2 regions of the Kitasatospora herbaricolor genome follow, and region 2 is predicted to be linked to the other one. Evidence: predicted binding sites of a transcription regulator. Region 2 holds the regulator's gene; the other holds the start of a gene.
What was found. The regulator HspR, encoded in region 2, represses chaperone genes until heat shock. The targets are predictions, from matches to a motif close to TTGAGNNNNNNNNNCTCAA.

Region 1 (15,705 bases), 1.3 Mb from region 2:
CGGACGACGCCGACCGCCGCGCCCAGCAGCGGGCCCCGGCGGCCGAGCGCGGAGACCGTCAGCCAGTCGTCCGACCAGGGACGCACGGTCACCCGGGCCGCCAGCTCGGCCCGCATCGCGGGGAGCAGCCAGGGCGCCAGCTCGGTGTAGCCGCCGCCGAGCACCAGCTCCGCCGGGTCCAGCAGGTTCACCGCGCCGGTGGCCGCGATGCCGAGCGCGGCGCCGGCGCCGGCCAGCGCCGCCAGCACGGTCTCGTCCCCGCCGGCGGCCCGGCCGGCGAGCAGCGCGACCCAGTCGCCCCGGACGTCGGCCAGGCCGGCCGCCCGCAGTACCGCCGCCTCGCCCGCGTACTGCTCCAGGCAGCCGCGCGCGCCGCAGGCGCACGGCGGACCGTCCGGGCGCACGGGGATGTGGCCCAGCTCGCCGGCGAAGCCACGCGCCCCGCGCAGCAGCCGCCCGCCGACCACGAGCGCGGAGCCGATGCCGGCCTCGGCCGACAGGTGGACGAAGTCGCCGGGCCGCCCGCCGAGCCAGAGTTCCGCCAGCCCGCCCAGGTTGGCCTCGTTGTCGACCTCGATCGGCAGGGCGGACAGCTCGGCCGCGCCGCAGGCGCGCAGGGCGAGCCGTAGTTCGGCGGCGGCCGGCAGGCCGGCCCAGCCGAGGTTGGGCGCCCGCTCGACCATCCCCTCGGCCGCGCCGACCAGCCCGGGCACGGCGAGGGTGAGCCCGGCGGGCCGCAGCCCGGACTCCTCGGCCGCGCGGCGGAGCAGTTCGGCGAGGTCGGCGAAGACCGCGGCGGGCTGCCGTCCCTGGTTGCGGATCTCCATCCGGTGCCAGCTGCGGACCTCGCCGCGCAGGTCCACCACGCAGGCGGCCAGGTGCTGGACGCCGATCTCGGCCCCGAGGCCGCCGGGGCCGTCCGGGGCCAGGCCCAGGGCGGTGCCGGGACGGCCGACCTTGCCGCTGGGCGTGGCGGGACCGGCCTCGGTGAGCAGCCCGGCGGCGAGCAGCTCCTCGGCCAGCGAGGAGACCGCGGCCCGGGTGAGCCCGGTGGCCGCGGCGACCTCGGCCCGGGAGCGCGGGCCCTCGGCGATCTGTCCGAGGACGAGGGCCAGGTTGGCCCGGCGCATGCCCTGCTGGCTGGCCGGCCCGGCCTGTCTGGGGTCCGTCTCGCGCATCGTTGTCGCCCCTTTCAGGCCTGCGGGACCCGCGCCGGCCGCTCCTGCGGGGCCGCCGGGGTTTCGGCCAGGTTCACGAAGACCCAGCGCTGCATCGCCCAGTAGCGGAACACCATGGCCAGCAGGGTGCCGACCACCATGCCGCTGAGGAAGTCCGCCGCCTCCTGGGTGAAGGCGCTGACGTCCGGCCTGCGCAGGTCGAGCACGTAGCGGGAGACGATCAGCGGCACGTCGTTGACCAGCACGGCCACCGCGCTGACGACGAAGAACAGGACGGCCTCACGCTGCTTGCCGTTCGCCCGGAAGGACCACTGCCGGTTCAGCACGTAGGAGACGGCGGTGGCGATCACGGTGGCGACGGTGAGCGCCACGACCGGCTTGTGCTGGAGCACGGTGAGCTTCAGCGAGAGGTTCACCACCACGGTCAGGACGAAGCAGGTGCTCCCGACCAGGAGGAACTTCACCAGCTTCCGGTGCTTCACCAGGACCGGGCGGAGCCGGGCCGGGACTCGGGCCAGGGCGCGCTGGGTGGGGGACGGCATCCTCGCAGTGTCCCACGGTGCCCGGCCCGGGCCGACATCCGAGAGCCCGGCCCGGCTCACGGCCGGGGCCGGGCGCCCCCGGTCCGCTCCCGTCCGCCCGGGCCCGGGCCGGTGTTCACTCCCCGGTGATCCGGAGCACGCCGGTGGTGGTGCCCTGGTAGACGACCCCGCCGGGCGCGATCGAGCCGACCATCTGCAGGGTGTCGAAGACGAAGCCGGCGCCGGTGTACCTGGTGCGCACCACCGCGCCGGTCGCCGGGTCGACCTCGGCGTAGTAGTAGGGGTCGAGCACCGAGGTCGCGTCGGTGCCGGGGATCACCGGGTTGCGCAGCACGGTGTGGATCAGCCCGTCGGCGGTGGACAGCCGGGGCACCGCGGCGGAGCGCACCCTGGTGTCCCAGACCAGGTCGCAGCCCGAGCCGTCCGCCCGGACGTCGACCCGGCTGAGGCCGCCGCGGAACGTGTCGGAGGCGGGCACGCCGGGGCCGGCGTCCTCCGGCAGCTTGGGGTACGGGTAGCCGTAGGTGCTGGCGACGAAGACGGCGTTGCCGACCGCGACCGGGGAGTTCTCGCTGCCGCTGCCGCCGGCCCTGAGCACCGGCACCGAGCAGACCTGGGCGCCGGTGTCGGTGCGGTGGACCAGCAGGTTCACGGTCGGCGCGGCGTTGTCGACGATGGTGACGTATTCGGTGCCGGTGCGCGGGCCGAAGAAGGTGGGGGTCGACCCGGTGCCCCAGCTGAGCTGGCCGGGCTTGCGTCCCGGGCCGCGGTCGTAGGCACGGCGCCAGGTGATCACGGGAGTTCCGTCGGCCCCGGCGGTCAGCAGGTAGGTGGCGTGCGTGGTGGAGACGGCGGTGCCCTGGGGGGCGGTGGAGATGCTGTTGGCGACCTTCTCGCCGGCCGGGAGCGCCAGGGTCCGGACGGTGCCGGTCCGGTCGTCGGCGGTGCCGACCACTCCCCCGCCGGTGGCGAACCAGACCCGGCCCTGCCAGTCGGGCGAGACCCCGGTGACGGCGTCCCCGGCCGGTACGGCGGCGCCCAGCGGGAGACGGCTGTCGACGTACAGCTCCCAGTCGCCGGCGGCGTCACGGCGGTGGGCGATCCGCAGCAGGTCCCCGTTGCCGTCGACGGCGACCAGCCGGTCGAGGTTGTCCAGGTAGGCGTAGACCCCGCCCAGCAGGGAGCCCTTGGCGAGCGGCAGTTCGGCGAGCGAGCCGCCGTCGGCCGGGTCGAGCAGGTGGACGGTCGGGGTGAGCCCGAAGATCGTGGTGCAGAGGGCGACGGGGAACCCGTCGGAGCCGACCAGGACGGTGGGGCAGGCGGACTGCAGGGCGATCCGGTCGGAGGAGAGCGGGCCGGCCTTCGGGCCGGGCAGCGGGGTGGCGTCGGAGGAGCCGGTGTCGCCGTGCATGGTGGCGGTGCCGGGCGGGCCGGCGTAGGGGTTGTGCGGGGGCAGCGGGCCGAAGGTGCCGGCCGCCGTGGCGGGCGTGGTCCCGCCGAGGGCGAGCAGCAGCGCGGCGGCGGAGAGCACGGCGGCGCGAAGGGGAGGCGCGAGGCGCATGGGTGTCCCGTCCTGGGTCGTGGTGGGCCCCTCCGGGGCGCGCCCGGGGAGCGGAGGACAGCGGTGCACGCCGCCCGGACGCTCACCCGGAACCAGGGGAGCCTCGGACAGGGAAGGACCCGGGCACGCCGGGCGGGGTCACCGCGCTGTCAGACGGCGCGGCGACAGATCGCGGAACACGCGTGAGCAAGGTCGACGTCGAGTCGACGGCTCAGGTGGGCGTGGCGATCCATGGGCCCCATGCTGGAGTACTGACGAGGCGTCTCACAAGGGCGTCCCAGTACGCGGACGCGCCCGACGGGACGTCATGTCCCGTCGGGCGCACCCGGACCCGGCCCGCCCGTCAGGCGGCGATCAGCACCTCGGCCGGCTCCAGGGCCAGCGCCAGCACCTCCCGGACGTCCGCCACCGGGTGGACGGTCAGCCGCTCCAGCACGTCGGCCGGGACGTCGTCCAGGTCCGGCTCGTTGCGCTTGGGAATGATCACCGTGGTGACCCCGGCCCGGTCGGCGGCGAGCAGCTTCTGCTTCACCCCGCCGATCGGCAGCACCCGGCCGGTGAGCGAGACCTCACCGGTCATCGCCACGTCGCCTCGGACCTTGCGGCCGGACAACAGCGAGGCCAGGGCGGTGGTCATGGTGATGCCCGCGCTCGGCCCGTCCTTGGGCACGGCCCCGGCCGGCACGTGCAGGTGCACCCCCCGGTCGCGCAGCGAGGTGACCGGCAGCTCCAGCTCGGCGCCGCGCGAGCGCAGGTAGGAGAGCGCGATGTGCGCCGACTCCTTCATCACGTCGCCCAGCTGCCCGGTGAGGGTCAGGCCGGTGCCGCCGGTCTCGGCGTCGGCGAGCGAGGCCTCGATGTAGAGGACGTCGCCGCCCGCGCCGGTGACCGCGAGCCCGGTCGCCACCCCGGGGACGGCGGTCCGCCGCTCGGCCGGCTCCTGGGCCGCCTCCGGGGTGTGGTGCGGGCGCCCGATCAGGGCCCGCAGGTCGTCGCCGCCGATCGCCACCGGCAGCTCGCGCTCGCCGAGCTCGCTCTGCGCGGCCACCTTGCGCAGCACCCGGGCGATCGCGCGCTCCAGGTTCCGCACGCCGGCCTCCCGGGTGTACTCCCCGGCGAGCAGCCGCAGGGCCTCCTCGGTCAGCGAGGCCTCCTCGCCGGTGAGGCCGGCCTTCTCCAGCTGGCGCGGGAGCAGGTGGTCCCGGGCGATGACGACCTTCTCGTCCTCGGTGTAGCCGTCCAGGCGCACCAGCTCCATCCGGTCGAGCAGGGCCTCGGGGATGGCCTCGACCACGTTGGCGGTGGCCAGGAAGACCACGTCGGAGAGGTCGAGCTCGACCTCCAGGTAGTGGTCGCGGAAGGTGTGGTTCTGCGCCGGGTCGAGCACTTCGAGCAGCGCGGCGGCCGGGTCGCCCCGGTAGTCGGAGCCGACCTTGTCGATCTCGTCGAGCAGCACGACCGGGTTCATCGAGCCGGCCTCCTTGATCGCCCGGACGATCCGGCCGGGCAGCGCGCCGACGTAGGTGCGGCGGTGGCCGCGGATCTCCGCCTCGTCCCGGACGCCGCCGAGCGCGACCCGGACGAAGGAGCGGCCCATCGCGCGGGCCACCGACTCGCCCAGGGAGGTCTTGCCGACCCCGGGCGGGCCGGTGAGCGCCAGCACGGCGCCCCCTCGGCGGCCGCCGATCAGGCCGAGCCCCTGGTCGGCCCGGCGCTTGCGGACGGCCAGGTACTCGACGATGCGGTCCTTCACGTCGGCGAGCCCGGCGTGGTCGGCGTCGAGGACGGCGCGGGCCCCGGCGATGTCGTACGCGTCCTCGGAGCGCTCGTTCCAGGGCAGCTCCAGCACGGTGTCCAGCCAGGTGCGGATCCAGCTGCCCTCGGGCGACTGGTCGGAGGCGCGCTCCAGCTTGTCGACCTCCTTGAGGGCCGCCTCGCGCACCTTCTCCGGCAGGTCGGCGGCCTCGACCCGGGCGCGGTAGTCGCCCTCCTCGTCGGCCGGGTCGCCGTTCAGCTCGGCCAGCTCCTTGCGGACGGCCTCCAGCTGGCGCCGGAGCAGGAACTCCTTCTGCTGCTTGGCGACGCCCTCCTCGACGTCCTTGCGGATGGTGTCGTTGACCTCCTCCTCCGCGAGGTGCTCGCGCAGCAGGGTGAGCGCGTACTCCAGGCGGGCCACCTGGTCGGCCTCCAGCAGCACCTTGAGCTTCTGCTCGGCGGTGGCGAAGGGCGCGTAGCCGATGTTGTCGGCCAGCTCGCCGACACCCTCGATCTGGGCCACCCGGTCGACGATCTGCCAGGCGCCGCGCTTGCGCAGCCACTGGGTGGAGACCGCCTTGTACTCCTTGACCAGCTCCGCGGCCCGGCCGGTCAGCGGGGTCTGCACGGCGGACTCGCGGAACGGGGTGGTCTCCACCCAGAGCGCGGCGCCGGGGCCGGTGGTGCCGACGCCGATCCGGACCCGGCGGACGGCCCGGACCAGCGCCGCCGGGTCGCCGTCGGCGAGCCGGCCGACCTGCTCGACGGTGGCGAGGGTGCCGGCCGCCGCGTACGAGCCGTCCACCCGCGGAACCAGCAGGACCTGGGGCTTCTGGGTGCCGACGGCCGCCGACCTGGCGGCCTCGACGGCGGCGCGCACCTCGGTGTCCGACAGGTCCAGCGGGACGACCATGCCCGGCAGCACGACGTCGTCGTCGAGCGGCAGGACGGGCAGGGTGAGCGGTGTGGACGTCGATGCCATGATCTCTCCCCAGTCAGTGAAGTTGAGCTGACCTGACTAAGGTTTGGCGGGCGCCCGTTGTTCCCAGCCCCTTGTTCGCCAGCAGCGAAAGGGGAGAACGTCCCGGTCGGGGGCGCGTCAAACGGCCCGCCGGGGCAACCGGGCCGGGCGCGGGGACGCGAGGGCGGCCCCGCGGAAGGGCCGGCCGGACCGGTGGCGCCGGCGCGAGGGAGGGCGGACGGGGAGGGCGAGCGGGAGGGCGAGCGGGCGGGAGGGCGAGCGGGAGGGAGGCCGAGCGGGAGGCACGGAGCCGAGCGGCGGGCGACGGGCCTACGCCCGGTCGAGCACGGCCCGGCCGCGCGAGGCCTCCGTACGCGACCGCTCCCCGGCCGGGTGCCGGCCGCGGGCCCGGCGGGGCGGCCGGGTCCGGCGCCGCAGCCGGCACCCGAGCAGCACGCCGAGGAGCAGCGCGGCCGGGTGGCCCACTCCGGTGACGAGGTCCTGGTCGGTGGCGACCTGGTCGGCGACCAGCAGCCCGGCCCCGGCCAGCACCAGCAGCCGCCCGGGCCGCGGGAGCAGCGCGGCGAGCGCCCCCAGGCTGGCCAGTACGCCGTAGCTGACGCCTATGTCGAGCGTGTCCAGCGCGTCGGGGCCGAGCCGCCCGGCCCGGACGGCGGTCGCCACCACGCCCTGCGACAGCAGGGTCGCCAGCACGTGTCCGGCGGCGAAGACCCCGGCGGCCCTGGCCGGTCCGACCCGGCGCTCCAGCGGGGCCACGGTGAAGGCGAAGGCCCACAGGTAGGGCATCCAGACCGGCCCGGCCACCCAGAACCCGCTGAGCAGCAGGGACTGCAGCGGGTGCCGCAGCAGGTTGTGGCCGTCCGTGCTTGACAGCTCCTGGAGGTGGCGGACCAGCTCCGGATCGGCCTGCCGGGAAAAGACCGTGGTGGCGCCCAGGGTGGCGAGGAAGGCCAGCGTGAAGGGGGTGCGCCGGGGCGTGGGGACCCGCCGGAGCACCCAGCCGGCCGGGCCCGCGCGCAGCCCGAGCCGCAGTCCGCCGTAGGGCGGTCCGGGAGTGACGGACTCCCGTCGTACGCCTGGCACTGCACCTCCCTTCCGGGCCGGCCGGCATCCCTGCCACACTTGTCGTGCTCACGTTACGTCGAGGATCTGAGTGTTCGCTGGGAACAGGACGTGAAGATCGAACGCGTACGGTGGGGCACCTGCCCGAGATGGTCCGGACCAACCCTCTGTTTACGCACGAGTAGCGACTCCTGAAGGGGAGTCTGTCATCACCTTGGGTGCATACGCACCGTTACGGGGGAAATTCTGGGCGGGTAAGGTATCGGCCCGTGCCAACTCCGGACCAGGCCGGATCCCGCTCCGCGGGCCGGAAATGCCTGGTCCATCTGCCGGGATACGCCCGCTGTCCGTACGCTGCGGTGTGCGGAAGGGGTGAGCGGTCCACACCTGCGAACCCCTCCGCACCTGCGGGGACGGCGGACCCGGCACAGTCCACGACGGAACAAGACTACGAGCGGAGCCCGCCGTCCCACCGACGGCCGGCCCGCAGCCCTGGGGGCGGTGGCGTGACCGTGACAGAAATTCAGCAGGACAACAACACCAGCAACGCGGTGAGCAGCCAGCGCAGAGTGCTGGTGGTTGAGGACGAGCCGACGATCGCCGAGTCGATCGCGGCCCGGCTGGGCGCGGAGGGCTTCAAGGTCGCCGTGGCCCACGACGGCCCGGGCGCCGTCGACGGCTTCCACACCTGGCAGCCGGACCTCGTCGTGCTCGACATCATGCTGCCCGGCTTCGACGGCCTGGAGGTGTGCCGCCGGATCCAGGCACAGCGCCCGGTCCCGGTGCTGATGCTGACCGCCCGCGACGACGAGACCGACCTGCTGGTCGGCCTCGGGGTCGGCGCGGACGACTACATGACCAAGCCCTTCTCGATGCGCGAGCTGGCGGCCCGGGTCAACGTGCTGCTGCGCCGCGTGGAGCGCGCCCAGCAGGCGGCCAGGACGCCGACGCTCGGCAGCCTGCGCTTCGGCGAGCTGGAGATCGACCACGTCCAGCGGCGGGTCCGGCTGGCCTCGGGCGACGTCCACCTCACGCCGACCGAGTTCGACCTGCTCGCCTGCCTGGCGGCCCAGCCGCGCGCGGTGCTCACCCGCGAACAGCTGCTCGCCGAGGTCTGGGACTGGACGGACGCCTCCGGCACCCGCACCGTCGACAGCCACGTGAAGGCCCTGCGCCGCAAGATCGGCGCGAGCTGGATCCGCACCGTCCACGGCGTGGGGTACGCGCTGGAGGCACCGGCCGCCTGACGGCCGGACGAACAACCAGCGGCTGGGCCTCCGGGGGGCCCACGCCGTGCACGCACACGGGGGGCTCGCGGGGATCAGTCAGGGGACTCATGACCTTTCCACAGCAACGCAACGGGGACACCGACACCACCCGGCCGCCGACTCTGGCCGCCCGGGCGGCGCGCCGCGTCTGGGCCGACATCCGCCCGCTGGACCCGGTGCGCTCGATCAAGGGCAAGCTCGCCCTGCTCGTGATCGTCTCGGTCTTCCTGGCCAGCGGCATGGTCGTGGTCGCGATCCGGTCCGAGACCCAGATCCGGATCATCATGATCTTCTCGATGATCGCCTCCCTGCTCTTCATGCAGTTCCTCGCGCACGGGCTGACCGCCCCGCTGCGCGACATGACGCTCGCCGCCCGCGAGATGGCCGGCGGCGACTACAGCCGCCGGGTCGAGGTGTCCTCCCGCGACGAGATCGGCGAGCTGGCCGCGACCTTCAACCAGATGGCAGCAGACCTGGAGGCCGCCGACCGGCACCGCCGCGAGCTGGTCGCCAACGTCTCGCACGAGCTGCGCACGCCGATCGCCGCGCTGCGCGCCGTGCTGGAGAACGTGGTCGACGGCGTGGTGCAGCCGAACCCGGCCACCCTGGGCGCGGCCCTGGAACAGACCGAACGCCTGGGCCGGCTGGTCACCCACCTGCTGGACCTCTCCAAGCTGGACGGCGGCGTGGTGCCGCTGGACGCCCGCCCGTTCGAGGTGCGGACCTTCCTGGACGGCGTGCTGCGCGGGGTCACGGTGGACGGCGCGACGGCCGGCGGGGCCTTCTCCCGCCGCGGCGACGTCCGGCTGGCGCTGGAGGTGCGGCCGTCCGGGCTGACCGGCGTGGCGGACCCGGAGCGGCTCCACCAGGTGGTCGCCAACCTGGTCGACAACGCATGCAAGCACTCCCCGCCCGGCGGCACCGTGACCGTCCGGGCACGCCCGTCGGCGGACCCGGGCGGCCTGCTCCTGGAGGTCGAGGACGAGGGGCCTGGCATCCCGCTGCAGGACCGCAGCCGGGTCTTCGAGCGGTTCAGCCGCAGCGGCGCCGCCACCGCGCAGGGGCCGGGCAGCGACGGCGGCACGGGCCTGGGCCTGGCGATCGCCCGCTGGGCGGTGGACCTGCACGGCGGGCAGATCGAGGTGGCGGAGGCGGCCCGCGGCTGCCGGATCGAGGTCCGGCTGCCCGGGCAGCGCTAGACCGCTCCTGGTCCGCCCCGCGCCGGCCCCGCCCCGCCGGGAGCAAGCGGGGCAACTGTCACACAATCGGGACAGAGCCTCCGGGCTCGTGCGGCTGTCCGCCATGCGGACAGCCGCACTCCCGGTTTTGTCCGGTTTTACTGGGGTAAGACCACTGATCGGAACCGATCGCTTCCCCTGACCACGGAACTTCTAACGCACTTTTTCGGCCAAATTGCAGGTCATGACTGTGATCTGGGTGACGCCTGGGCTGTTGGGACTACGCGATCACTGGTCAGGGGCGTAGCCTTAATCCCCGCTGTCCAACCATCCCAAAAGGAAGCGGAAGAGGGCGGTTGCCGCCGTGTCGCCACAGTCCCCTGAAACCCCCAACAGCTCGGCCCCACGCACTACGACGGAGCCCTCGGGCTTCGGCCCCAATGAGTGGCTCGTCGACGAGATCTACCAGCAGTACCTCCAGGATCCCAACTCGGTCGACCGAGCCTGGTGGGACTTTTTCGCCGACTACAAGCCCGGTACCGAGGTGACTCCAGTGACCCAGGCCGCGACCCAGGTCGGCCCCACGCCGACTCCCGTTGCCGCCCCTGCCCCTGCTGCCGTTCCGGCGGCGCCCGCGCCCGCAGCACCGGCCGCTCCGGCGCCCGTGCAGCAGGCTCCCGCGCCGCTGGCCGCAGCACCGGCCGCTCCGCCGGCTCCCAAGGCCGCCGCCCCGGCCGCGGCCCCGGCCGCCACCACGGGCCCCGAGCTGATCCCGCTGCGCGGCCCGGCGAAGGCCGTCGCCACCAACATGGACGCCTCGCTGGAGGTGCCGACCGCGACCTCCGTGCGCGCCGTGCCCGCCAAGTTGCTGATCGACAACCGCATCGTCATCAACAACCACCTGCAGCGCGCCCGCGGCGGCAAGGTCTCCTTCACGCACCTGATCGGTTACGCCCTGGTGCAGGCCGTCAAGGCCAGCCCGGGCATGAACCACAGCTACCAGGTCAAGGACGGCAAGCCGTTCCTGGTGAAGCCGGACCACGTGAACCTGGGCCTGGCGATCGACCTGGTGAAGCCCAACGGCGACCGCCAGCTCGTGGTCGCGGCCATCAAGAAGGCCGAGACCCTCGACTTCTTCGGCTTCTGGCAGGCCTACGAGGACATCGTCCGCCGGGCCCGCGCCAACAAGCTCACGATGGACGACTTCACCGGCGTCACCGTCTCGCTGACGAACCCCGGCGGCATCGGCACCGTGCACTCCGTGCCGCGCCTGATGCAGAACCAGGGCACCATCGTCGGCGTCGGCGCGATGGAGTACCCGGCCGAGTTCCAGGGCTCGTCCCCGGACACCCTGGCCAAGCTGGGCATCTCCAAGATCATGACGCTCACCTCGACCTACGACCACCGGGTCATCCAGGGCGCGGCGTCCGGCGAGTTCCTGCGCACCATCCACCAGCTCCTGCTGGGCGAGCACGGCTTCTACGACGAGATCTTCGAGTCGCTGCGGATCCCGTACGAGCCGGTCCGCTGGGCGACCGACGTCGCCGCCACCCACGACGACGAGGTCAACAAGACCGCGCGCGTCATGGAGCTGATCCACTCCTACCGGGTCCGCGGCCACCTGATGGCCGACACCGACCCGCTGGAGTACAAGCAGCGCAAGCACCCCGACCTGGACGTCGTGGAGCACGGGCTGACCCTGTGGGACCTGGAGCGCGAGTTCGCCGTCGGCGGCTTCGGCGGCCAGAAGATGATGAAGCTCCGCGACATCCTCGGCCTGCTGCGCGCCTCGTACTGCCGCACCGTCGGCATCGAGTACATGCACATCCAGGACCCGAAGCAGCGCAAGTGGCTGCAGCAGCGCCTGGAGAAGCCGTACACCAAGCCGGAGCGCGAGGAGCAGCTGCGCATCCTGCGCCGGCTCAACTCGGCCGAGGCCTTCGAGACCTTCCTGCAGACGAAGTACGTCGGCCAGAAGCGCTTCTCGCTGGAGGGCGGCGAGTCGCTGATCCCGCTGCTGGACGCCACCATCGACGCCGCCGCCGAGCACCGCCTCGACGAGGCCGTGATCGGCATGGCCCACCGCGGCCGCCTCAACGTGCTCGCCAACATCGTCGGCAAGCCGTACGGCAAGATCTTCGGCGAGTTCGAGGGCAACCTCGACCCGAAGTCGATGCACGGCTCCGGCGACGTCAAGTACCACCTGGGCTCCGAGGGCACCTTCACCGGCCTGGACGGGGAGACCATCAAGGTCTCGCTGGCCGCGAACCCCTCCCACCTGGAGACGGTCGACCCGGTCGTCGAGGGCATCGCCCGCGCCAAGCAGGACGTCCTGGACCTGGCCGGCACCTCCTTCCCGGTGCTGCCGATCCAGATCCACGGCGACGCGGCCTTCGCGGGCCAGGGCGTAGTCGCGGAGACCCTGAACATGTCGCAGCTGCGCGGCTACCGCACCGGCGGCACCGTGCACGTCGTGGTGAACAACCAGGTCGGCTTCACCGCCGCCCCGGCTTCCTCGCGCTCCTCGATGTACTGCACCGACGTGGCCCGGATGATCGAGGCCCCGATCTTCCACGTGAACGGCGACGACCCGGAGGCCGTGGTCCGCGTCGCGCGCCTCGCCTTCGAGTTCCGCCAGGAGTTCCACAAGGACGTCGTGATCGACCTCATCTGCTACCGCCGCCGCGGTCACAACGAGGCCGACAACCCGTCGTTCACCCAGCCGCTGATGTACGACCTGATCGACAAGAAGCGCTCGGTGCGCAAGCTCTACACCGAGGGCCTGATCGGCCGCGGCGACATCACCATGGAAGAGGCGGAGCAGGCGCTCCAGGACTTCCAGGGCCAGCTGGAGAAGGTCTTCTCCGAGGTCCGCGACGCCGCGCAGACGCCGGTCTCGGCGGCCGGCGGCAAGCCGCAGGCCGACTTCCCGGTCAACATCCAGACCGGCATCTCCCAGGAGATGGTCAAGCGGATCGCCGCCTCGCAGGTCAACCTGCCGGACTGGCTGACCGTCCACCCGCGCCTGCTGCCCCAGCTGCAGCGCCGCGCGGCCTCGGTCGAGGACAACACCATCGACTGGGCCATGGGCGAGACGCTCGCCATCGGCTCGCTGCTGATGGAGGGCCACCCCGTCCGCCTGGCCGGCCAGGACAGCCGCCGCGGCACCTTCGGCCAGCGCCACGCGGTGCTGATCGACCGGGTCACCGGCGAGGACTACACCCCGCTGCTGTACCTGACCGAGGACCAGGCTCGCTACACCGTCTACGACAGCCTGCTGTCGGAGTACGCGGCGATGGGCTTCGAGTACGGCTACTCGCTGACCCGGCCGAACGCGCTGGTCATGTGGGAGGCGCAGTTCGGTGACTTCGTCAACGGCGCGCAGACCGTCGTCGACGAGTACATCGCCTCCGCCGAGCAGAAGTGGGGCCAGCACTCCGGCGTCACCCTGCTGCTGCCGCACGGCTACGAGGGCCAGGGACCGGACCACTCGTCCGCCCGCCCGGAGCGCTTCCTGCAGCTGTGCGCGCAGAACAACATGACGGTCGCGATGCCGACCCTGCCGTCGAACTACTTCCACCTGCTGCGCTGGCAGGCGCACAACCCGCACCACAAGCCGCTGATCGTCTTCACCCCGAAGTCGATGCTGCGTCTGAAGGCCGCGGCGAGTGCCACCGAGGAGTTCACCTCCGGCTCGTTCCGCCCGGTCATCGGTGACACCACCGTCGACCCGGCGAACGTCCGCAAGGTGGTCATCACGGCGGGCAAGTTCTACTACGACGTGGCGGCGGCCCGCGCCGAGCGCGGGGTCACCGACACCGCGATCGTCCGGGTCGAGCGGCTCTACCCGCTGCCGGTGGCCGAGCTCCAGGAGGAGCTGGGCCGGTACGGCGACGACGTCCAGTTCATCTGGGCGCAGGAGGAGCCGGCCAACCAGGGTGCCTGGCCGTTCATCGCGATGAACCTGGTCGACCACCTGCAGGTCGTCGTCGGCCGCAGCGCGGGCGGCGCCCGCCTGCGCCGGGTGGCACGCACCGCCTCGTCCGCCCCGGCGGTCGGCTCGGCCAAGCGCCACGCCGCCGAGCAGCAGGCGCTGCTGGAGGAGATCTTCACCCTCTGACCCCGGTCGGCCCGAAGGCCCGGCATCCGCACTCGCGTGCGGATGCCGGGCCTTCGGCGTTCCCCCGACATCTCGTCAAAGTCGCAGCTGTGCAACCAAATGGCGGACGGCTTGGGGTGCGGCCTGACGGGTCGATAGGTTGTGGCGGTCACACCGCCGTCCGCGTGCCCGTCACACGCCAGGAGGCGGCCGCAGCTCAACGCTCGTACCAGGGGGACACCCGAATGACCGCCGACACTCCCCGGGACGCCGCAGTCCCGCCGCTCCCACCGATCTTCCAGCCGCTGCTGCCCGAGGACCCGCGCGAGGTCGGCGGCTACCGCCTGTTCGCCCGGCTGGGCGCGGGCGGAATGGGCCGGGTCTACCTGTCCTACACGCCGGGCGGCCGTCCGGTCGCGCTGAAGGTGGTCCGCCCGGAGTTCGCCGAGGACGTGGAGTTCCGGCGCCGCTTCGCCCAGGAGGTCACCAACGCCCAGCGGATCCACGGGCTGTACACCGCCCAGGTGATCGATTCCGGCGTGGACGCCGACGCCCCCTGGCTGGTCACCGCGTACGTGCCGGGCCCCTCGCTGCAGCAGGTGATCCGCGAGCACGGCGCGCTGCCGGTGCGGACCGTCCTGCTGCTGATGGGCGGCATCGCGGAGGCGCTGCAGGCGATCCACAGCGTCGAGGTGGTGCACCGCGACCTCAAGCCCGCCAACGTGCTGGTGGCCGGCGACGGCCCGCGGGTGATCGACTTCGGCATCGCCCGCGCGGCCGACGCCACCGCGCTGACCGGCACCGGGTTCCGGATCGGATCCCCCGCCTTCATGGCGCCCGAGCAGGCCCAGGGCCGGGCCGTCACCCCGGCCACCGACATCTTCGCGCTGGGCGCGCTGGCCGCGTACGTCGCGGGCGGCATCCCGCCGTTCGGCGAGGGCCCGGAGACGGCGGTGCTGTACCGGGTGGTGCACGAGCCGCCGGAGCTGGACGCCGTCCCGGCCGACCTGCGCGAGCTGCTGCTGCGCTGCCTGGCGAAGAACCCGGAGGACCGCCCGAGGCCCGCCGAGATCATCGAGATCGCCCGCAACCACCCGACGGTCGGCGGCCAGCTGCGGTTCGCCGACGACTGGCTGCCCAAGCAGATCAACACCGAGATCACCCGCCGCTCGGACCTGCCGAAGACGCCGCCGACCCCGCTGCCGGTGCCCCCGGCCACCGCGCCCTCCTTCGGGCCGCCGGCCACCGCGCCGTCCTTCCCCCCGCCGCCGGCCGGCGCGCCGGGCTTCGGGCCGCCCCCGGCGGCGGCGCCGCAGCACCACCAGCAGACGCAGCCCCCGCAGCCCGGCTTCGTGCCGCCGCCGCTAGGCTCGTACGGCGTCCCGCAGCCGGCCAACGAGGCGCCGACCGGGCCGGTGCTGCCCTCGCCGCCCACCATGCAGCTGCACCAGCAGCCCTCGTTCGACACCCCGCCCCCCGGCCCCGTCGTCACGGACGCTGCGCCCGCCGTGCCGGAGCCCCGCCGCAAGGGCGTCTCCTGGAAGGCCCTGCTCGCCGTCGCCCTGGTGATGGCGGTCGGCGGGACGGCCGGCGGGGTGGTGCTGATGAAGAAGCTCGACGACGGCAAGGCCAAGGGCACCGTGGCGGGCGGCGCCACCAACTCGCCGGCAGCCGACCCGAGCACCCCGCAGGCGGCCCCCACCCAGTCCGCCCCCGCCGCCCCGGTGGCCGGCGACAGCCCCTCGCCGTCGAAGGGCACCGGGGCCGGCGCGTCCAAGTCGCCGTCGGCCACCGCGAGCACCCCCCGCGGGGCGGCCGTCTACACCCCCGTCTACCAGGACCGCGAGCTGGGCACCCCGGACTACAACTACGGCTACGACCTGGCCGAGGGCAAGGTGGTGAACTCCTCCGCCAACCCGTCCTGGGAGCTGGAGACCGGCTACTCCTCCTTCTCGTGGAACGGCACCGACGCGTACATCACCCTGGACGCGCAGCTGACGCCGGAGCAGTGCTCGTCCGCCATCGACCGGCAGCCGACCGGCGCGCTGCGCTACGACGCGCTGCCGCCCGGCCGGATCTT
Region 2 (15,705 bases):
GTCAGGCGCCCGCCCGATTGGCGGGACGTCCAGCCGGACGAGGGCCCGGGCGCGGCCCCGGGACGACCGGGCCCGGCCGACGCCGAGGAAGCGCGGACCGGGCCCGGTTGTAGCAGAACTTGTAGCAGAACTGTCGAACGGCGCCGCTCGGGCGGCGCCCGCCCGGCCGGCCCGCACGGGTGGCGGGCCGGCCGGTACGGGTCAGGCGTCCACGGTCTCCGGGGCCGCCTCGGCGGTCGGCGCCGCCTTGACGGACTCCAGCAGCAGCTGGGCCACGTCGACCACCTTCAGGTGCTCCTTGGCCGCGCCCTCGTTCTTCTTGCCGTTGGCCGAGTCGGAGAGCATCACCAGGCAGAACGGGCAGGCGGTGGAGACGATGTCGGGGTTGAGCGACAGCGCCTCGTCCATCCGCTCGTTGTTGATGCGCTTGCCGATCCGCTCCTCCATCCACATCCGCGCGCCGCCGGCGCCGCAGCAGAAGCCGCGCTCCTTGTGGCGGTGCATCTCCTGCTGGCGCAGGCCGGGGACCTTGTCCATGATCTCGCGCGGCGGGCTGTAGACCTTGTTGTGCCGGCCCAGGTAGCAGGGGTCGTGGTAGGTGATCAGACCCTCGACCGGGTTGACCGGCAGCAGCTTGCCCTCGTCGATCAGGTGCTGCAGCAGCTGGGTGTGGTGGATGACCTCGAAGTGGCCGCCCAGCTGCGGGTACTCGTTGGCGATGGTGTTGAAGCAGTGCGGGCAGGTCGCCACGATCCGCTTGGCCGGGGCGTCCTCCAGCGCGGCGTTCAGCGTCTCGACGTTCTGCGCGCCGAGCATCTGGAAGAGGAACTCGTTGCCCAGGCGGCGCGGGGAGTCACCCGAGCAGGTCTCCTCCTTGCCGAGGATCGCGAACTTGACGCCCGCGGTGTGCAGCAGCTCGGCGAAGGCCTTGGTGGTCTTCTTCGCGCGGTCCTCCAGGGCGCCGGCGCAGCCGACCCAGTAGAGGTACTCGACCTCGGCCGGGTCGATGTCCTCACCGATCACCGGCACCTCGATGCCGGTCTCCTTCTTGAGCTCCTTGACCCAGTCCAGGCGCGCCTTGGTGGCCATGCCCCACGGGTTGCCCTTGTTCTCCAGGTTCTTGAGCATCGTCCCGGCCTCGGTCGGGAAGGAGCTCTCGATCATCACCTGGTAGCGGCGCATGTCGACGATGTGGTCGATGTGCTCGATGTCCACCGGGCACTGCTCGACGCAGGCGCCGCAGCTGGTGCAGGACCAGAGCACGTCCGGGTCGATGACGCCGTTCTCCTCGGCGGTGCCGATCAGCGGGCGCTCGGCCTCGGCCAGCGCGGCCGCCGGGACGTCCTTGAGCTGCTCGGCGGTGGCGATCTCGTTGCCCTCGGCGTCCTTGCCGCCGCCGGCCAGCAGGTACGGCGCCTTGGCGAAGGCGTGCTCGCGCAGGCTCATGATCAGCAGCTTGGGGGAGAGCGGCTTGCCGGTGTTCCAGGCGGGGCACTGCGACTGGCAGCGGCCGCACTCGGTGCAGGTGGAGAAGTCGAGGATGCCCTTCCAGGAGAAGTGCTCGACCTGGGAGACGCCGAAGACGGCGTCGTCGGCCGGGTCCTCGAAGTCGATCGGGGCGCCGCCGCTGGTCATCGGCCGCAGCGCGCCGAGGGCGACGGAGCCGCTCTCCTCGCGCTTGAAGAAGATGTTGAAGAAGGCGAGGAAGCGGTGCCAGGCCACACCCATCGACGGGTTGACGCCGATGGTCGTCGCCCAGGCGAAGGAGATGCAGATCTTCAGCATCGCGAACAGGTAGATCAGGTTCTCCAGCGTGCTGTGCGAGAGGCCCTTGAAGGCCAGCACCAGCGGGTACGAGACCAGGTACGCGGCCTCGTAGGACTCGACGCCCGCCAGGGCGCCCTCCAGCCCGCGGAGCACCATGATGCAGATGCCGATGCCGAGGATCGTGTACTCGACGTAGAACGCCTGCCAGGCGATCGAGCCGGCGAAGCGGGACTTGCGGCCGGCCCGGCCGGGCAGGCTGAGCAGCCGGATCACGATCAGGGTCGCGATGCCCAGCGTGGTCAGGGTGCCGACCAGCTCGGTGAAGATCTCGAACGGCAGCCAGTGGCCGATCACGGGGATCGTCCACTCGGCGTCGAAGAGCTGCCCGAAGGCCGTGACCAGGGTGGTGATCAGGGTGAAGAAGCCGACCGCGACGAACCAGTGGGCGACGCCGACGACGCCCCACTGGTTCATCCGGGTGTGGCCGAGGAACTCGACGGCCACCGTCTTCGCCCTCCGCACCGGGTTCCCGGTGCGGGTGGCGTCCGGCGAGCCGGTCTTCACCACCTTGTAGATGTACGCGGCCGCACGGGCGGCGAGCGCGGTGCCGATCACAGTGGTGACCAGCGAGATGACGATCGCTGCTAGCTGCATCGGCTCTCCGTCTCCTGCGGCTGGGGTCGAGCTGTGTGTAGAAGGGGTCCGACCGATTGTACTCATCGGTAACTTGCAGGTGGACCTCGGCGGAGACTATCGCTCGTTAACGCCCGTTCAGAAGATGCGCAAGGTATGGCGGCAGTCACTAAGGGCTTACTCACCTGTTTGGTTGAGGCTCCCTCGCCGGGGTGGCCTTCCGCCGGCCGGTGCTGCGGGGGGTGCGCGAACGGATGGGGGGCTTTCTTCGGCCGGTGCCGCGGGGCGTGCGCGAGGGGGTTCGGGCTTCGGTCGGTGGGGTCCGGTGCGGGTGCTCGTGCGGGCGGCGGGGTGCCGCCGGCGGGTGCTTCGTGGGGTGGTGGTCGGAGTCGGTGGCCGTCGGCGGGGCGGGAACGTGTGCTGGTCGGGCCAGGTGGAACGGCGTGGCGCGGGATGCCGTACAGATAAGCGCGCAGTAAAGTTGAGTGGCGACGGCTCAAGCCTGTTGACGCTCCCGATCTCGTCAGGCATGCTTGAGCCCGTAAAGCTCAACTCTTCCGTGGAGGTATTTACGATGGCACGCGCGGTCGGCATCGACCTCGGTACGACGAACTCGGTCGTCAGCGTTCTGGAGGGCGGCGAGCCCACCGTCATCACGAACGCCGAGGGCGCTCGGACCACGCCGTCCGTCGTCGCCTTCGCCAAGAACGGCGAGGTGCTGGTCGGCGAGGTCGCCAAGCGCCAGGCGGTCACGAACGTGGACCGGACCATCCGCTCGGTGAAGCGCCACATGGGCACCGGGTGGAAGGTCAACCTGGACGGCAAGGACTTCAACCCCCAGCAGATCTCCGCCTTCATCCTGCAGAAGCTCAAGCGGGACGCCGAGGCCTACCTGGGCGAGACGGTCACCGACGCCGTCATCACCGTTCCGGCGTACTTCTCGGACTCCGAGCGCCAGGCGACCAAGGAGGCCGGTGAGATCGCGGGCCTCAACGTCCTGCGCATCGTCAACGAGCCGACCGCGGCCGCCCTGGCCTACGGCCTCGACAAGGACGACCAGACCATCCTGGTCTTCGACCTCGGCGGCGGCACCTTCGACGTCTCCCTGCTGGAGATCGGCGACGGGGTCGTCGAGGTGAAGGCCACCAACGGTGACAACCACCTCGGTGGTGACGACTGGGACCAGAAGGTCGTCGACCACCTGGTGAAGGTCTTCCAGGCCGGCCACGGCGTCGACCTGTCCAAGGACAAGATGGCCCTGCAGCGTCTGCGCGAGGCCGCCGAGAAGGCCAAGATCGAGCTGTCCTCGTCCTCCGAGACCTCGATCAACCTGCCCTACATCACGGCCTCCGCCGAGGGCCCGCTGCACCTGGACGAGAAGCTCACCCGAGCCCAGTTCCAGCAGCTCACCGCCGACCTGCTGGAGCGCTGCAAGACCCCGTTCCACAACGTCATCAAGGACGCGAACATCTCGCTGTCCGAGATCGACCACGTGGTCCTGGTCGGTGGCTCGACCCGTATGCCGGCCGTCGCCGAGCTGGTCAAGGAGATGACCGGCGGCCAGGACGCCAACAAGGGCGTGAACCCGGACGAGGTCGTCGCCATCGGCGCCGCCCTGCAGGCCGGTGTCCTGAAGGGCGAGGTCAAGGACGTCCTGCTGCTCGACGTCACCCCGCTGTCCCTGGGTATCGAGACCAAGGGCGGCATCATGACCAAGCTGATCGAGCGCAACACCACGATCCCGACCAAGCGCTCGGAGATCTTCACCACGGCCGAGGACAACCAGCCGTCCGTGCAGATCCAGGTCTACCAGGGCGAGCGCGAGATCGCCTCGTACAACAAGAAGCTCGGCATGTTCGAGCTGACCGGCCTGCCCCCGGCCCCGCGCGGCCTGCCGCAGATCGAGGTCACCTTCGACATCGACGCCAACGGCATCATGCACGTCGGCGCGAAGGACCTCGGCACCGGCAAGGAGCAGCGGATGACCGTCACCGGTGGCTCCGCGCTGCCGAAGGACGACATCGAGCGCATGATGCGCGAGGCCGAGCAGTACGCCGAGGAGGACCACAAGCGTCGCGAGTCGGTCGAGACCCGCAACCAGGCCGAGCAGCTCGTCTACTCGACCGAGAAGTTCATCGCGGACAACACCGACAAGCTCCCGGCCGACGTCAAGACCGAGGTCGAGGCCGCGATCACCGAGCTCAAGGAAGCCCTCAAGGGTGAGGACATCGCGGCCATCCGCGAGGCCACCGAGAAGGTCTCCACCACCGCCCAGAAGCTCGGCACGGCGCTCTACGCCAACGCCGACGCCGCCGGTGCGGCCGCCGGTGAGGGCGCGTCGGCCGGCGCCCCCGAGGACGACGTGGTCGACGCCGAGATCGTCGACGACGAGAAGCCCAAGGGTGGTGCGGCATGACGGAGAAGCCGCAGGGCGCTGAGCCCGGCGACGACTCCGCCGCCGAGGAGGCTGTCCTGAAGGCCGCCGAAGAGGCGGTCTCCGGCGGTACCTCGGAGGAGCTCGCCGCTGCCAAGCGTGAGCTGGCCGAGCGCACTGGTGACCTCCAGCGCCTGCAGGCCGAGTACCAGAACTACCGCAAGCGGGTCGAGCGGGACCGTCTGACGGTGCGCGAGATCGCGGTCTCCAACATCCTGGAGAGCCTGATCCCGGTGCTGGACGACATCGGCCGGGCCCGCGAGCACGGCGAGGTGACGGGCGGCTTCAAGTCCGTCTCCGACAGCCTGGAGACGGTCGTCGCCAAGCTGGGCCTGCAGCAGTTCGGCAAGGAGGGCGAGCCCTTCGACCCGACGATGCACGAGGCGCTGATGCACAGCTACTCCTCGGACGTCACCGAGGACACCTGCGTGCAGATCCTCCAGCCGGGCTACCGGATCGGCGAGCGGATCATCCGCCCGGCGATGGTCGCGGTCGCGGAGCCCCAGCCGGGCACCCAGACCACGTCCGGGCCGGACGACGCCGAGAAGGCGGCGGACGCCGAGGCCGACAAGGCTGACGGTGGCGCGGAAAGCTGACACCCTGTGCGCTGCGGAGTCGTACGTCGTCCAGTACGGCGAACGGCTCCGCAGTGCCGTGTCCGCGGGTGGTACCGGCGGGGCGGACAGCGCCGCCGGCACCGCCCGGGGGTACCAAGGATCTATTGACTCTGGGAGGTGGCGGCAGCCATGAGCGGCAAGGACTACGTGGAAAAGGACTACTACAAGGTCCTCGGCGTGCCCAAGGACGCCACCGCCACCGAGATCAAGAAGACGTACCGGAAGCTGGCGCGGGAGTTCCACCCCGACGCCAACAAGGGTGACGCCAAGGCGGAGGACCGCTTCAAGGACATCTCCGAGGCCTACGACGTCCTCTCGGACGACAAGCGCCGCAAGGAGTACGACGAGGCGCGCACCCTCTTCGCCAACGGCGGCTACCGGGCCGGTGGTCCCGGTGGCGGCAACTACAGCTTCGACTTCGGCGACCTCTTCAGCGGCACCCAGGGCGGTGCCGGCGGCGGGGGCGGCGGGATCGGCGACGTCTTCGGCGGTCTGTTCGGGCGGGGCGGGCGCCAGGCCCAGCCGCGCCGCGGCGCCGACGTCGAGACCGAGGTGACCCTCAGCTTCGAGGAGGCGGTGGACGGCGCGACCGTGCCGCTGCGGATGACCAGCCAGGCGCCCTGCCGCTCCTGCAGCGGCACCGGGGCGAGGGCCGGCACCACGCCGCGGGTCTGCCCGACCTGCGTCGGCGCCGGCACCGTCAGCCGGGGCCAGGGCGCCTTCGCGCTCTCCGAGCCCTGCCGGGACTGCCGCGGCCGCGGCATGATCGTCGACGACCCGTGCCAGGACTGCCACGGCAGCGGCCGGGCCAGCTCGGCCCGCACCATGCAGGTGCGGATCCCGGCCGGCGTCCAGGACAGCCAGAAGATCCGGCTCAAGGGCAAGGGCGCCCAGGGCGAACGCGGCGGCCAGCCCGGCGACCTGTTCGTCCTGGTCCACGTCGACCCGCACCCGGTCTTCGGGCGCAAGGGCGACAACCTGACGGTCAGTGTGCCGGTGTCCTTCCCCGAAGCGGCGTTGGGCGGCACCATCGAGGTGCCGACGCTGAAGGGCCCGGCGGTGAAACTCAGACTGCCCGCGGGGAGTGCCAACGGCCTCACCCTGCGGGCCCGGGGCAAGGGCGCCACCCGCAAGGACGGCACCCGCGGGGACCTGCTGGTCACCGTGGACGTCGTGGTACCGCAGCACGTCACCGGCGACGCGCTGACGGCTCTGGAGCAGTACCGCGAGGCCACCGCCTCGGACGACCCGCGGGCCGCCCTCTTCCGGGCGGCGGAGGGAGCGTGACCAGCACATGAACCGTGACTCGATCGGCGTCGGCCTCGGCGACGGCCTCCCCGGAGGCCCCCGTCCCGGCCGGCCCACCCGCAGCCCGGCAGGCAACCCGGCGTACGTGCTGACCGAGGACACCCCGGTCTACGTGATCTCGGTCGCCGCCGAGCTCTCCGGCCTGCATCCCCAGACCCTGCGCCAGTACGACCGGCTCGGCCTGGTCTGCCCCGACCGGACGGCCGGGCGCGGCCGGCGCTACTCCGCCCGGGACATCCAGCAGCTGCGCGAGGTGCAGCGGCTGTCCCAGGACGAGGGCATCAACCTGGCCGGGATCAAGCGCATCATCGAGCTGGAGAACCAGGTCGCCGCGCTGCAGTCGCGGATCACCGAGCTGGCCGATTCCCTGGAAGGCGCCGCGAGCGCGCTCCAGCAGCGCGAGGCCGCGGTGCACGCCTCCTACCGCCGGGATCTGGTTCCGTACCAGCAGGTCACGCAGTCCAGCGCACTCGTGGTCTGGCGGCCCAAGCGGTAAAGCCGGCATTGTCATGGGCAGGTCGCCGACGGTCTATTCCACCGACCGTCGGCGGCCTTCGGCCGTTCCCGAACTTGTTCTGCGCACAACATCTTTCTTGCTCTCCGCGCCGAAAAGCCGGATCGTGGACGGTAGTGCCAAGCGTCAACTCCTATACGGTATTCACTGGTATCAGGGTGGGTGAGTACGGCCGATCTTCCAACTATCGGCCTGGCGGGGGTCAAGGAGCCATAAATGGGCGGCACCGATGAGCCAGGAGTGACCGAGGGCGGACTTGGTGTTCTGTCCGCGGGCGCCCGGACGCTCTACCTCTCGGCGGTCCGGTCGGGAGGCCGGCTGGTCCCCGCCGAGTCGGGTTGTGACGGCACCAGTCAGCTGCGCGAGCTGGTGGAGATCGGCCTGCTGGTCCCCGACATGGACGATCCCGGGGTCCTGGTGGCGGTCGACCCGCGGCAGCTGACGGCCGGCCTCTCCGCCGCCTGGCAGCGCAAGGCGCTGGAGCTGCTCAGCCGGTCGATGGCCCTGCCCAGCGACTTCCAGCAGCTCAGCCAGGCCTACAGCGAGGTGGGCGCCGACCCCCGGGAGGGCGGCCCGGTCGAGCACCTGGTGGGCAAGACCGAGATCAACCAGCGGCTGTCCGCGCTCTTCGAGGGCAGCACCAAGGAGATACTCAGCGCCCAGCCCGGCGGCGGGGCCAGGTCGTTCCCCACGGAGGCGGCGATAGCGCTCGACGTGGGCATCCTGCGGCGCGGGGTGTCCCGGCGGACCATCTACCAGCCGAGCACCCGCTACTCGGCGCCCACCAGGCACTACGTCACGGCGATGACGGCCGAGGGCGGCCAGGTCCGCACCCTGGACGAGCCGTTCACCCGGCTGATGATCATCGACCGGACGGTGGCGGTCATCCCCGGCAGCGGCGACACGGAGCGGGCCGCCTTCATCCGGGACGAGGCCGTGATCGGCTACCTGCTGAGCCTCTTCGAGGGCTGCTGGGAGCGGGCCATACCCTTCCTCGGCAACGGCGACGTGCCGCCGGAGGTCGTGACCCGGCTGCGCCGCAACATCGTGCGGATGATGCTGCAGGGGGTCGGCCACCGGGTCATCGCCCGCAACCTGGGCCTCAGCGAGCGCACGCTCGCACGGCACATCGCCGAACTCCGCGAGGAGTACGACGCCGAGACCCTCTTCCAGCTGGGGTGGAAGCTCTCGGAGAGCTTCCACCGGCTGCCCGAAGGTGACGGCGACCTCGACTGACGGAGCGGCCCTGGATCAGGTCCAGATGAGGTCGCCGGTGAGCGACTGCGTTGCGGGGCGGGGGGTGGCGACGGTCCAGATCAGGTCTCCGTCGCCCGCCGGCTGCGGTGCCGGCTGGGGCGCCACCGTGACCGTCTCGACGGGGTTGGCCGGGACGGACCTGTTCCAGATCAGGTCGGCGCTCGCCGGACCGGAGCCGACGAAAAGGGCTGCTCCGGCGAGGAGGGCCACGGTGACGAGACGACGCGCCTTGCGCACAAGACCACTTCCTTCAAGATCAGGCCTACATGACTACTGCGGTTCACATTCGATCGACTGTGCCCGCCGTTGTCCAGGAACGGCAATCGATTCTGCCGGATTCCTGATCCTCAATCTTTCGAAGCGAAGCTAACTCTGGCAGATGGTCGGCGGGAGCAGTAGGGCGGGGGGCTGTCATCTCTCTGCCAGGCAGCCAGATGACACCGCGTGACAGTGGACGCCTTTGCGGTGCTTGTTGGACGATCAGCTCATGGTTTCCGCAGACCATACCAGGCATATCGCCACATATTGATCCGTCAACCAAAACTCAACACTGGCATCCGAATGCCGTGAGCGTCGGTCACCGCCAGCCCGAAAGCCCGCAGGCCGACCCGAGCCCCCGCTCCGGCCGGCCATTCCCCCGGAGTCGACATGAGTGAGCCCTACCAGCGCGATCACGCCGGTCATGCCCCCGAGGGCCGGCGAGCCCGAGTGTTCCTCGCCGCGCCGTTGATGCGACTGACCGGGCCTGCCGACAGCGTGGTGACCCTGGCGAGCCGGACCAGGCTGACCACGCTCCGGTCCACGCTGCTGCGCAGCGGTGCCGCCGTGTACAGCGCCCACCACAGCGACGCCTGGACGGTGGCCGGCCGGGCGCCCGAGCCGCGGGTCCCCTCCGACTTCCGCGCGCTGCAGACCGCCGACCTGGTGTTCGCGTACGTCGGGGCGCCGCTCAGCGCCGGGGTCAGCCTGGAGCTCGGCTGGGCGTCCGCGCTGCGCAAGCCCGTCGTCCTGCTGGTCGACGAGGCGATCACCCACAACCCGCTGATCGCCACCATCGAGCAGGTCGCCCCCGTGCTGCCGCTCGTCTTCGACGACACCTGGTCGCAGGAGGCCCTGCGGCACACCGTGGAGACCGCGCTCGACTGGGCCGGCATGGCGCTCTCGCTGCGCGAGGGCTTCTGGACCGCCCCCGGCGAGCACTTCACCATCCCGCGCCAGCAGCCGCCGGCCGTCGGACCGTTCGACTTCTGGGCCACCGGCGCCGCGACCGGCTGACCCCCGGCACCACGTTCCGTCCACCGGGACACACCCCGGCTCCCCGCACCTGCCGGCCCGGCCGGAAGAGCCACTCGGCGCCGTACCGCTCCCGCTACCCCGGGCGGCGGCCGGCAACCGCACGCTCGCCAGGCCCTCCCGACTGCTGATCACCCACCGGGTCACCCCCCGGGACGGCAGCCGCCCGAACCGGACGTCGGCAGACCGCCCGCACCCGCTCCCGGTGCCGGGCACTCCCCGGCGCCTCCGCGCGGCCCGCTGACCGTCCCGCGCGCGGCGCACCGTCAGGACGCCGGCCACGCCCCGGACGCCGACCGCCGTCGGGCCGACGGCCGGCGGCACGCCGACCGCCGCCGGACACCGCAGCCCTGCCGGCGACCGCCGCGCCACCGGACATCGCCCCCCACGTGCCCCACCCGTACCGGCAGGACCGCCCGGCAGCGTCGCCGCGGACCCCGCCCGGCGGACCGCCCCCTCCCGGGCGAGCCGCCGGCGGAACCGATCCGGGCGGTACGTGGCCCGTGCCGGCGCCGAGGGCCGGCCGCCGGGCCGGGGGGTGGCGGTGCGTTCACTCACCCCGGCCGCCCCGCATCAGCCAGCCCAGCTGGAACAGCGTCTGGGCACCGTGCCGCTCGCGCAGCCGCGCGATGTGGGCGGCCACGGTGCGCTCGCTGAGGCCGAGCCGGGTGGCCACCGCGCGCTGGGTGAGCCCGGTGGCGAGCAGCCGGCCGACCCGGTCGGCGGCCAGCCGGGCCGCTCCCTTGGCCGCCGCCGGTTCCCACTCGACCGAGTCGGCCCGGGCCCAGTCGCGCTCGAAGACGGCGACCAGGAAGGCGACGGCGGCGGGGTCGGAGATGAACGCCGCCCGGCTGTGGTCGTCGGCGGCGGGCACCACGGCGATCGACCGGTCGACGATGATCATCCGCTGGAAGGGCTCGTCCAGGACCCTGAGCCGGGCCCCGAGCCGGGACACCTCCAGCGCGTAGTCGGCCGCGCTGCCGTCCAGGACGGCCGTCGGCTGGTACAGCGTGCGCAGGCTCCGGCCGCTCAACAGCAGCGGGACGTCCTGACGCAGGGCCAGCGCCATCGTGGTGGCCTCGCGGGTGCCGGGCTGCGCCGTGAGCAGCCCCTCCTGGCAGTCCGAGAGCAGCTCCGCGATCCGGTGCCGGATGGCCTCGCGGCCTTGGACCAGGGTGGTGTCACCGCGCTGGTCGGGCAGCCGGGGAACGGCGTCGTAGGCCTTGGTCAGGCCGTCCAGCGCGGTCGGCAGGCCCTCCGCTCGGACCAGCAACCGGGTTGCCTCGGAGCGGAGTTCGGCGCCGAGCCGGTCGGTCACGGCGCGCGGGCTGACCGCCGTGTAGGAGGCGTCCACCGCGTTCGGCATCAGCAGGCCGGTGTCGAGGAGCTGCCGCAGGGCGGGCTCGGCGGAGGGTGCCACCGCGCTGACCGGTATCCGCCCGCCCTCGGCCAGGATCGCCAGGTACAGCTGCCGGGCCGGCTCGTCCGGCACACCCGTGCCCTGGCCGGCCGTCGGATCCGCGGTCACTCGAACAACTCCCTGCCGGATGTCCCTCAACGTCCGATCATGATCGCAGGGGAGGTGCATGTCCGCGATCAAGGACTCCGCTTGCCGGCGGCCCCCCGGGCCGGCCGTGCGCTGGCACGCCCGGCCCCAGGGGCCCGCCGGTGAACGCCAAGCTCACGGCGCTTCCGATGAGGCGGAGCAGCAACGCCTCACCGGCCCCGGAGACGGGAGGCCATCACCACACATGGCTTCCCCCCGGTGCTCTTCCCCCCGTGTGCGCCGGCACGGACGTACCGGGCGCACCCATGCGAAGAGCAAGTCGCCTTCATCGGGCTGCGACGGCCCGGACGACTTGGCGTGTCTCCACCATCACAGTGTGTCGGCCGGTGAACAAGTGGCGCCTGATTGCAGGTTTCCGCAAGTGCAGGAACTTGCAGCGGAGGCCGGTGCCACTCCGGGGGAAATTCGCCCCGTTCCGCGCATTTCCGTACGCCGGCCCGACCGGCCGAACGGTCATTCGGCGCAGGAGTTCGAACCGGACTACGCCTTCCCCCCCTCCGGGCGGATTTCCGCCGCCGCCGGAGGACACCCGCGGGCGGCCCGCCGGCGCCGGCCGGCCGCCGGTGCGGCGCTGCCCGGCCACCACCCGTACAGGCGATGTTCCGGCGGCCGTCCCGGCGCCGTCGCGCGCCCTGGGAAGGGTGCTACGTGTACGAGTCGGGCGGCGGTGGAACGAAGTGGCGTCGCCGGGGCGGTAGTGGTTTGATCCGGAGTGCTGCGCGTCATGTTCTGTGGGGGAGTGGGCTTTTCATGGGGGACTCGCCGGTACGCCGGAGACCTTGGGCAGGCGGCGCCGCGACGGCGTTCTCGGTCGCGGCCCTGGCGGCCGCGGCGGGCGCGCTGCCCGCCCACGCGGACAGCTCCCGGACCTCGTTCACGGTGACCGCGAGCGCGCGCACCCTGGTCGCCCCGGCCGCGGACGGCGCCGGCGGCTTCTCCGACCTGCTGGTCTCCTTCGCGGCCGACGACGGCAGCAGTGCTCTGGCCGGCGTCAAGGTCGCCGTCGACGGCCGGCAGCTGGCCCGGCTCGCCGAGCTGCGCCTGCCCGCACCCTGCACCTTCACCGACGCCGAGCACCTGCAGGCGATCTGCGCACCCGGGGACTTCGCGGGCGGCGGCGGACACCTGACGCTCGGCGTACGGGCCGCCCAGGGCGCGCCGGCCGGTGCCACCGGAACGGTCCTCTTCACCGTCACCGCCACCAACGCCACCGTGAACCGCGCCTCCGGACGGGACGTCACCGAGGTGCGCGTCGGCGAGGGCCCCCAGCTCTCCGTCGCCCAGCTGCCGGTCCTGACCCGGACGAAGCCGGGCGCCACCGTCACCCTCGCCACCGGCCTCACCAACCAGGGCGACCGCGAGGCCCACGGCGTGCTGCTGTGGTTCCGGATACCCGAGGGGTACGCCCCGGCCGCCGCCTTCGGGGACTTCGGCAACTGCCGCTACCCGGACCGCGCCGCCGGCCTGGTGCTCTGCCGCTTCGACGACGCCGTGGTCCGCCCCGGCGAGGTGCTGCGCCTCTCCGTACCCGTGGCCCTGGCGGCCGGCGACGACCCGCGTGACGGGCGGTTCGAGTACGGCGCGGACCTCGCCGGCGGCCCCACGGAGCGCGGGCTCACCGCCGCCCAGGGCGCCGGCCGGCCGGGCACCGGGGCGCCGCTGACCCTGACCGCCGGCCAGGCCGGCGGCTTCGGCAGCGAGAGCGCCTCCACCTACCTGGAGACCGGCCGGCCGTACGCCCTGTCCGCCGTCGCCGGCGATGTCGCGGGCGTCCAGGGCGCGACCGTGCCGGCCACCTTCGCCCTGCGCAACGACGGGGACGCGCCCGCGGCGCTCCACGGCGGCCGCCCGGCGGACGGCGACCCGGCCGGCCTGCTGCTGAGCTTCCCGTCCGGGGTCCGGATAGCCGGCGCGCCGGCCGACTGCGCCCAGCGGCCGGCCGAACCCACGGTCTACCTGTGCGCCCGGACCCGGACGCTGGCGCCCGGGGAGTTCCAGGCCTACACCTTCCAGGTACTGCTCGCCGATCCGCTGGACCGGGCACCCGGCCGGGCCTCCGTCGAGGGCCAGGCCCTCGCCGGCGCCGCGCTGTTCACCGTCACCTCGGGCGCCGCGCCGGCGCCCACCACGGTCCGCAGCTACACCGCCGCCCCCGGGCCCGCCCTGCGCGCCGTCGCCCCGGCCGCGGAGGAGAGCGGCCCGGAGCCGTCCGCCCCGCCGGCCGCCGCGGTGACCGCGGCCGCGCCCGCACCGTCCCCGACCTCGCAGGCCTCCCTCGGCACGGGACTGGCCGAGACCGGCGCGGGCACCAGCGGGTTGTCGCTGGCCGCCACCGGCGGGCTCGCCGTGGGCCTCGGCCTGGGGCTGATCGGCATGGCGGCGCGCCGCCACTGGGCCGGCAACCGGGGCTGACCGGTCAGCCCCGGCGGCCGCCCCGCGCCCCGGCGGCGCCGGGCGATCCCGTCCCGGGTGTCCCGCCGCGGTCACCGCCCGCCGGAGGGCGAGTGACATCCGCCACACCGTGAATTCCAGTCCCTCCAATTTCCTCCCCGGAGGGACGGGACGTTCCCGTTTCACCGCCGGTGCCGGAATCCCGCCCGGTGTCCGGCATTCCGAATGGCGGGGGCGCAGGGGCGATCGGTGGAATTCCGGCCGAGGCGCCCGGTGCCGGCGCAATTCCCGTCCCCGGCCTGACGGGGGGCCTGACCGGCTGCCGGCGTCACCACCAGTACGCGGGGTAGCGGGCCGTCCGACCGCTGCGGCCGGCCAGGACGCCGACGAGCACCAGCAGCACGGTCGCCAGCGCCAGCAGGCCGAGGAAGCGCAGGGCGGGCGGCTGGGTCAGCACCACGATCACCGAGGTCGCGGCCGCCGGGGAGTGCGGCGTCCGGGCCGTCGCCATCGCGCCGATCGCCAGGCCGCCCGCGACGGCGGCCGTCCACAGCGAGCTGCCGCCGACCGCCAGGGCGGCGAAGCCGACCAGGGCCGAGACCAGCTGCCCGCCGACGACGCTGCGGGGCTGGGCCAGTGGAAGGGCCGGCGCGGCGAGGACCAGGGCGGCGCTGGCGGCCAGCGGCGGGATCAGGACGGGCAGCTCCAGCACCTTGCCGACGGCCACCAGGAGCACCAGTCCGGCCACGCCGCCGGCCGTGGCGACGGCGAGGAAGGCGGCCGGGGGCCGGGCCGGTGCCTTGCCGGCGAGCCGGCTCAGGAGTCGGGCCGGTGCGAGCAGGGCCGGGCGGCGCCGGGATGTCGGGGCTTCGGGCCTCGGGGCTTCGGAGCCCGGGGCGGGGGCCGTGCCGGGGGCCGCCGGGGCCGGGGCGGTGGCGGTCGTGCTGGGTGCGTCGGACATGGCCTTCCCTACGTCGGGGATCCGTGACCCGACTCAAGATAATGGATGAATCAGGAGACTCGCATTAGTATCGGGTCCGAGGGCCCGCCCGCCGGTACGGGCCCCCGGTGAGTGCCCCCGGGGGACCGCACCGGGCGGGATGATGGGGCGATGGACGGCGGTGGCACGGTGGACACGCAGGCGCAGGCGGCGGACGGGATGCCGCTCACGGGCGAGCCCCTCGCCCTTGAGCTGGTCAACACCACTTTCGTCCGGGGCGGGGCCCGGGGCGTCCTGGTGGACGCCCTGCGGACGCCGGAGGACCTCGACGGCTGGCTGGCGTCCCGGACCGCGCTGTTCAGCGAGCCGCTGCGGGCCGAGCTGTCCGCGCCCGCCGCGACCGGGGCCCACGTGGCACGGTTCCGCGAACTGCGGCAGGCACTGCGGGATCTCGCGGCGGCGGCGGTCTCCGGCGCACGCCCGGCCGACGCACCGGTCGGCCTGCTGAACGCCTCCGCCCGGCTGGCCGTGAGCTGGCCGGAGTTCGAGCCGACGGCCGGCGGGCCGGCCCGGGTGGTGACCAGGTGGTCCGAGCCGGACCCCCTGCTGGCCGCCCTGGGGGAGGTGGCGGCGGCCGGCGTCGGTCTCCTCGCGGGCCGGGCGGTCGAGCAGGTCAGGGCCTGTCCGGCGCCCGGCTGCATCCTCTACTTCGTGAAGAGCCACGGCCGCCGGGAGTGGTGCACCGTCGGCTGCGGCAACCGGGTCCGGGTGGCCCGGCACAGCAGGCGGGCTAAGGCCGACCCGGCCTAGCGGCTCGCCGCCGGACGGCCGCGCCGGAGCGCGCCCACGCGGTCCCGCTCCTGGTCCGGGACCGGTTCGAGGAATCCTCGCCGCCCGTGTCGAGAACCGGGGCCGCCCTTCGACGTCCTGGTGGAGGCCGGAACAGGCCGGCCGGACGACGCGTCCGGCCGGACCGGGCCCCGA

Region 1: lon (endopeptidase La) is a predicted target of HspR. The motif match lies at 6,041-6,059, and genes of this name have one in related genera.

Annotation. Positions count from the first base shown of each region.
Region 1 is NZ_JAUSVA010000002.1:5,793,895-5,809,599, reverse strand. It holds gene J2S46_RS25730 (ROK family transcriptional regulator) at 1-1,178, opposite strand, end outside; gene J2S46_RS25725 (GtrA family protein) at 1,193-1,720, opposite strand; gene J2S46_RS25720 (NHL repeat-containing protein) at 1,836-3,281, opposite strand; gene lon (endopeptidase La) at 3,625-6,018, opposite strand; gene J2S46_RS25710 (rhomboid-like protein) at 6,328-7,101, opposite strand; gene J2S46_RS25705 (response regulator transcription factor) at 7,593-8,327, shown strand; gene J2S46_RS25700 (sensor histidine kinase) at 8,417-9,547, shown strand; gene J2S46_RS25695 (multifunctional oxoglutarate decarboxylase/oxoglutarate dehydrogenase thiamine pyrophosphate-binding subunit/dihydrolipoyllysine-residue succinyltransferase subunit) at 9,891-13,646, shown strand; gene J2S46_RS25690 (serine/threonine-protein kinase) at 13,871-15,705, shown strand, end outside.
Region 2 is NZ_JAUSVA010000002.1:4,482,942-4,498,646, reverse strand. It holds gene J2S46_RS20105 ((Fe-S)-binding protein) at 202-2,421, opposite strand; gene dnaK (molecular chaperone DnaK) at 2,975-4,816, shown strand; gene grpE (nucleotide exchange factor GrpE) at 4,813-5,430, shown strand; gene dnaJ (molecular chaperone DnaJ) at 5,581-6,738, shown strand; gene J2S46_RS20085 (heat shock protein transcriptional repressor HspR) at 6,746-7,255, shown strand; gene J2S46_RS20080 (hypothetical protein) at 7,490-8,509, shown strand; gene J2S46_RS20075 (hypothetical protein) at 8,525-8,767, opposite strand; gene J2S46_RS20070 (TIR domain-containing protein) at 9,179-9,805, shown strand; gene J2S46_RS20065 (LuxR C-terminal-related transcriptional regulator) at 10,374-11,351, opposite strand; gene J2S46_RS20060 (hypothetical protein) at 12,141-13,802, shown strand; gene J2S46_RS20055 (HPP family protein) at 14,110-14,742, opposite strand; gene J2S46_RS20050 (CGNR zinc finger domain-containing protein) at 14,893-15,531, shown strand.